One region of the Streptomyces sp. SCA2-17 genome, then DNA from elsewhere that is predicted to be linked to it. Evidence: riboswitches for the same ligand, from Rfam matches in the RefSeq annotation. Region 1 holds a riboswitch; the other holds the start of a gene.
The links. A riboswitch is a leader RNA that binds a small molecule or an ion and turns the genes downstream of it on or off. The one in region 1 is predicted to bind thiamine pyrophosphate.
Positions count from the first base shown of each region.

Region 2: it holds a riboswitch for thiamine pyrophosphate, as region 1 does, so the genes downstream of both, PS271_RS21680 (thiamine ABC transporter substrate-binding protein) here and thiO (glycine oxidase ThiO) in region 1, are expected to answer to the same signal.

Region 1 covers NZ_CP117521.1:1,411,489-1,414,839, forward strand. The annotation lists gene PS271_RS06275 (Rv2175c family DNA-binding protein) at 1-101, opposite strand, end outside; gene PS271_RS06280 (NAD(P)/FAD-dependent oxidoreductase) at 215-1,384, opposite strand; TPP riboswitch at 1,560-1,671, shown strand; gene thiO (glycine oxidase ThiO) at 1,670-2,893, shown strand; gene thiS (sulfur carrier protein ThiS) at 2,929-3,129, shown strand; gene PS271_RS06295 (thiazole synthase) at 3,138-3,351, shown strand, end outside.
Region 2 covers NZ_CP117521.1:4,756,091-4,759,441, forward strand. The annotation lists gene PS271_RS21670 (phosphatidate cytidylyltransferase) at 1-610, shown strand, start outside; gene rlmN (dual-specificity RNA methyltransferase RlmN) at 778-1,887, shown strand; TPP riboswitch at 1,954-2,061, shown strand; gene PS271_RS21680 (thiamine ABC transporter substrate-binding protein) at 2,057-3,157, shown strand; gene PS271_RS21685 (ABC transporter permease) at 3,133-3,351, shown strand, end outside.

The DNA.
Region 1 (3,351 bases):
TGCCGCACGCGCGTCACCTCCACGCCGAGCTTCTCGGCGATGTCGGGGAGGTTGAGCCAGGCGGGAACAAGCGCGTCGATCTTTGCGTCAATCTCGGTCACGGGACAAGCCTGCCATCTGGCGCTGACAGCCGGTAGCCGGGTTGACCCGACCCGGGCGCGTCACGGCGCCCCGGCACCCGCCGCGGGGCCGCGGCGGGGCCCTCGCGGACCCGTCAGAGCACCGCGGACTTCAGCGGTACGGACGCGTCGGCGGCCTTCGCCCGGTCGAGGGCGGCGCCCTTCTCGATGAGCTTGCGGCCCTGCGCCAGGTCCCGGGGCCGGCCCACGGCCAGCAGGGCGACCAGGACGCCGTCGCGCAGCCAGCACACGCTCCAGGCGGCGCTCGACGGGTCGCCGCGCCACAGCAGTTCGTCCGCGCCGGCATGGTGGCCCGCGTACTGCACGAATCGCCCGAACTGCTCGGACCAGAAGTACGGCACCGGGTCGTAGACCGGCCCCTCGGCCTCGCCGAGCGCGATGTTCGCGGCGACGGTCCGCGGCCCCTGCATGGCGTTGTCCCAGTGGTGCACCAGCAGCCGCTCGCCGTAGCGCGCGGACGGGAACGACGCGCAGTCGCCGACCGCGTAGACGCCGGGCAGCGAGGCGCGCAGCCGCTCGTCGGCGACCACGGCGCGGTCCTCGCCGAGCTCGATGCCGGAGCCCTCCAGCCAGCGGGTCGCGGGGCGCGCGCCGATGCCGACGACCACGGCGCCGGCGGACAGCCGGGTGCCGTCGCCGAGCACGACCGCGCCGGGCTCCACAGTGCTCACGCGCGCGCCGAGCATCAGCCGGGCGCCGCTCTCGGCGTACCAGGGGGCCATGCGCTCGGCGACCTCGGCGGGCATGGCGCCGGCGAGCACGCGGTCCGCGGCCTCGACCACGGTCACCTCGCAGCCCGCCTCCCGGGCGGCCGTCGCGACCTCGGCGCCGATCCAGCCCGCGCCGACCGCGACGACGTCGTGCTGGGCGGCCAGCACCGGCCGCAGCCGCACGGCGTCGTCCAGGGTGCGCAGCAGGTGGACGTTCGACAGGCCGTCGGCCCCCGGCAGCCGGACCGGCTCGGCGCCGGTGGCGATGACCAGGACGTCGTACGGGACGGGTCCGGCGGCGGTGTCCAGCAGGCGCTCGGCGGCGCGGAGGCCGGTGGCCTCGCGCCCGAGCCGGAGGTCTATCCCGAGCGAGGCGAAGTCCACCTCGAACGCGGAGCCCTCGGCCTTGCCGAGCAGGACGGCCTTGGAGAGCGGCGGCCTGTCGTACGGCGGGTGCGGCTCGGCGCCCAGCACGGTCACGGTGCCGGCCCAGCCGTACTCGCGCAGGGCGATGGCGGTCTGCACGCCGGCCATCCCGGCACCCACGATGACGACGCTCCGCTCACTGGCGGCAGGTTGTTCTTCCCGGTGCTCGCTCACCCGATCACTGTAGGGCGGCGGTCGCGGGGGACCGGGGCCAGGGCCCGTCCGGGCGGGTCACGGGGCAGGCCCTCGCCCCGGGTTCGGGGCGCGTACTAGGGTGGCCGGTGCAAGCACTCGCGGGAGCCCGGACGACCGGGCTGAGAGGGAGGCTGACCGGCCTCCGACCGTACGAACCTGATCCGGGTCATGCCGGCGAAGGGAGGGGCTGGACGCCTCATGGACGCGTCTACGATCACATCTACGGCATCTGCACCATCTGCCACCGCACCGGACCGTATCCCGGCCGTGCCCGCCTGCGACGTCCTCGTCGTGGGCGGCGGCCTGATCGGCCTCGTCACCGCCTGGCGCGCCGCACAGCGCGGGCTGCGCACCGCGGTCGCCGACCCCGCACCGGGCGGCGGCGCCGCGCGGGTCGCCGCGGGGATGCTGGCCGCGGTGACCGAGCTGCACTACGGCGAGGAGGCCCTGCTCGCCCTCAACCTGGCCTCCGCACAGCGCTATCCGGGCTTCACGGCCGAGCTGGAGGAGGCGAGCGGCGTCGCCACCGGCTACCGCGCGTGCGGCACGCTGGCCGTCGCCCTCGACGCCGACGACCGCGAGCACCTGCGCGAACTGCACGCCTTGCAGCAGCGCTGCGGCCTGGAGGCGCAGTGGCTCACGGGCCGCGAGTGCCGCCGCCTGGAGCCGATGCTCGCGCCGGGCGTACGCGGGGGGCTGCGGGTCGACGGGGACCACCAGACCGATCCCCGCAGGCTCGCGCGGGCGCTGCTCACGGCCTGCGAGCGGGCCGGGGTCGCCTTCCACCGCGCCGAGGCCGTCCGGCTGCTGCTCGCCGGCGACCGGGCCGCGGGCGCGGAGCTCGCCGACGGCCGCCGCGTCGCCGCCGGGCAGGTGGTGCTCGCCGCGGGCAGCCGCAGCGGCACCCTCGCGGGCGTCCCCGGCGACGTCCTGCCGCCCGTACGCCCCGTCAAGGGCCAGGTGCTGCGGCTGCGCGTCCCGGACGCGTACGGGCCCTTCCTCTCGCGCACCGTGCGGGCGGTCGTCCGCGGCGGCCCGGTGTACCTGGTGCCGCGCGAGAACGGCGAGCTGGTCCTGGGCGCGACCACCGAGGAGCTCGGCTGGGACACCACGGTCACCGCCGGCGGCGTCTACGAACTGCTGCGCGACGCCCACGAGCTGGTGCCCGGCATCACCGAACTGCCCCTGGTGGAGACCTCCGCGGGGCTGCGCCCCGGCTCCCCCGACAACGCCCCTCTGCTCGGCCCGACCGCCCTGCCCGGCCTGCACACCGCCACCGGCCACCACCGCAACGGCGTCCTGCTCGCCCCGCTGACCGGCGACGTGATGGCCGAGGTGCTGACCACGGGGCGCCTCCCCGAGGAGGCCCGCCCCTTCTCCCCCCGACGCTTCTCGAACGCGCTCCAGGAGCTGCCCGCATGAACCCCACCGACCCCACCGACACGCCTGCGGCCCACATGGGCATCAGCGTCAACGGCGAGCACCGCGAGGTGCCCCACGGCCTCACCCTCGACAGCCTGGTGACGAGCATGACCACCGCGCCCGGCGGAGTGGCCGCCGCCGTCAACGAGGCCGTCGTGCCGCGCGGCCAGTGGCCCGCCACGCGGCTCGGCGCCGGCGACCGCGTCGAGGTCCTCACCGCAGTGCAGGGAGGGTGAACAGCCCGATGGCCGACGACCTGCTCACCATCGCCGGTACCACCTTCAGCTCCCGGCTGATCATGGGCACCGGCGGCGCGCCCAGCCTCGACGTCATGGAGCGCGCGCTGCTCGCCTCCGGCACCGAGCTGACCACCGTGGCGATGCGCCGCCTCGACGCGACCGTCCGCGGCTCCGTGCTGTCCGTCCTGGAGAAGCACTCTATCCGGGTGCTGCCGAACA
Region 2 (3,351 bases), 3.3 Mb from region 1:
CGCCATGGTCATCGCCGGTTACGCCAGCGGTGCCGAGGGCGCGTGGGTGGCCGTGGCCTTCACCGCCCTGGCCGTCCTCGTATGGCGCATGACGGAGTCCCCGGACGACTACCTGAAGGACGTCACGGCGGGCATCTTCGCGGCCTTCTACGTGCCGTTCCTGGCCACCTTCGTGGCCCTCATGCTGGCGGCCGGCGATGGCGCGTGGCGGGTGCTCACGTTCCTGATCCTGACCGTGGTCAGCGACACGGGGGCGTACGCGGTGGGCTGGAAGTTCGGCAAGCGCAAGCTGGCCCCGCGCATCAGCCCCGGCAAGACGCGTGAGGGGCTGCTCGGGGCGGTCGCCTTCGCGATGGTCGCCGGCGCGCTGTGCATGCAGTTCCTGATCGACGATGGCGTGTGGTGGCAGGGGCTGCTCCTCGGTCTGGCCGTCGCGGTCAGCGCCACGCTGGGCGACCTCGGCGAATCCATGATCAAGAGGGATCTCGGCATCAAGGACATGGGCGCGCTGCTGCCGGGGCACGGCGGCATCATGGACCGGCTGGACTCGCTCCTGCCGACCGCGCCGGTGGTCTGGCTCCTCCTGGTCGTCTTCGTCGGCTCGGCCTGAGGCGGGCCAGGTACCCTGGAAGGGCTCGTCGCTGTGCGGCGGGCCCTTTTCCGGCCCCGCACCGTGCGGGGGTGCCCCTGGTGAGATCTCCGGGTTCCGGCATCGTCCTGCCGCTGGCTCCGCGATTGCGGAGATCATCCGCCGTCGTCAATGAGGAGTCCTTGCTCATGGCCCCCGCGCCTGGAGAACTGACGTTCGTCGCCCCCCGCGGGGCCAAGCTGCCTCCGCGCCACCTTGCCGACCTCTCGCCCGCCGAGCGCCGTGAGGCCGTCTCCGCGATCGGCGAGAAGCCGTTCCGCGCCAAGCAGCTCTCGCAGCACTACTTCGCCCGGTACGCGCACGACCCCGCGACGTGGACCGACATCCCGGCGGCGGCGCGCGAGAAGCTCGCCACCGAGCTGCTGCCGGAGCTCATGAGCGTCGTGCGCCACATCTCCTGCGACGACGACACCACCCGCAAGACCCTCTGGCGCCTGCACGACGGCAAGCTGGTGGAGTCCGTGCTGATGCGCTACCCCGACCGGGTCACCATGTGCATCAGCTCACAGGCCGGCTGCGGCATGAACTGCCCGTTCTGCGCCACGGGCCAGGCCGGGCTGGACCGGAACCTGTCGACGGCCGAGATCGTCCACCAGATCGTGGACGGCATGAGGGCCCTGCGTGACGGTGAGGTCCCCGGCGGCCCCGCGCGGCTGTCCAACATCGTCTTCATGGGCATGGGCGAGCCGCTGGCCAACTACAAGCGGGTCGTCGGCGCCATCCGCCGCCTCACGGACCCCGAGCCGGACGGCCTGGGGCTCTCCCAGCGCGGCATCACCGTCTCCACCGTCGGCCTGGTCCCCGCGATGCTGCGCTTCGCCGACGAGGGCTTCAAGTGCCGCCTGGCCGTCTCCCTGCACGCGCCGGACGACGAGCTGCGCGACACCCTGGTGCCGGTCAACACCCGCTGGAAGGTCCGCGAGGTCCTCGACGCGGCGTGGGAGTACGCGGAGAAGTCCGGCCGCCGCATCTCCATCGAGTACGCCCTGATCCGCGACATCAACGACCAGGCATGGCGCGGCGACCTCCTCGGGCGGCTCCTCAAGGGCAAGCGCGTACACGTCAACCTCATCCCGCTCAACCCCACCCCGGGGTCGAAGTGGACGGCGTCCCGGCCCGAGGACGAGCGCGCCTTCGTCGCGGCGATCGCCGCGCACGGCGTGCCCGTGACCGTCCGGGACACCCGCGGCCAGGAGATCGACGGCGCCTGCGGACAGCTGGCCGCCACCGAGCGCTGACCGGGCGCCGCAGGTCGGACGCCGATCCGTGGAGAGGGCACTGATACGGTGCCCTCGCACAAATGAACAATCCGACAGGGGAGCGCCCACGGGGCGCTGAGAGTGCGGCACGGCCCGCAGACCCTCGGACCTGATCCGGGTCATACCGGCGTAGGGAGTCAGCTCAATCATGAACACCAACCTGCGGCGTGCCATCGGCACGGTCGCCTTCGCCGCGGTCGCGATCCCGGTCCTGGCCGCGTGCGGCGGCTCGGACGACTCAGGCGGCTCGGGTGCGTCCGACGGCAAGGACAAGACCGTCACCCTGGTCTCGCACGACTCCTTCAACGCCTCCGACGAGGTGCTCAAGCAGTTCACCCGGCAGACCGGCTACAAGGTCAACGTCCTCAAGGGCGGCGACGCCGGCCAGGCCGTGAACCGGGCCATCCTGTCCAAGAGCCACCCGCAGGGCGACGTCCTCTTCGGCGTCGACAACACCCTCCTCTCCCGGGCGCTCGACAACGGCATCTTCGCCCCGTACGAGGCCAAGGGCCTGGAGCGGGTCCCGCGGAAACTCCAGGCGGACGCCGGCGAGCACCGTGTCACTCCCGTCGACACCGGCGACATCTGCGTCAACTACGACCGCGCCTACTTCGCCGACCACAAGCTGGCCCCGCCGGAGACCCTCGACGACCTCGTCAAGCCCGAGTACAAGAACCTCCTCGTCACCGAGAACGCCGCCACGTCGTCCCCCGGTCTCGCCTTCCAGCTCGCCACGGCCGCCAAGTACGGCGACGACGGCTGGCAGGACTACTGGAAGAAGCTCAAGGCCAACGGCGTGGAGGTCGTGGACGGCTGGGAGCAGGCCTACAGCGAGCGCTTCTCCGGCTCCGCGGGCGGGAAGAAGGCCAAGGGCGACAAGCCCCTCGTCGTCTCTTACGCCTCCAGCCCGCCGGCCGAGGTGATGGGCGTGAAGCCGCAGCCCGCCGAGGCGCCGACGGGCGTAGCCACGGGCACCTGCTTCCAGCAGACCGAGTTCGCCGGGCTGCTGAAGGGCGCGAAGAACCCCGAGGGCGGCAAGGCCCTGATCGACTTCCTCCTGAGCCGTACGTTCCAGGAGGACATGCCGCTGCAGATGTTCGTCAAGCCCGCCAACCAGGACGCCAAGCTGCCCGAGCTGTTCACCAAGTACGGCGCGCAGGTGAACGAGCCCGGCACTCTGGCCCCCGAGAAGATCGCCAAGAACCGCGACCGGTGGGTCAAGGCATGGTCCTCGCTCGTCCTGAAGTAGAGCCCGGGACCGCGGCACGGGGCCCCGCACGGGGCGCGGCCGGCTCCGGGCGGCGGACGGCGGTGCGGCTCGGCCTCATGGCCCTGCCGCTCGCCTTCTTCGGCGTCTTCTTCGCCTACCCCGTCGCCGCGATCGTCTCCCGGGGCCTGAAGGACGGCGGGCAGTGGCAGTTCGCCCGCGTCGGCGAGGTCCTG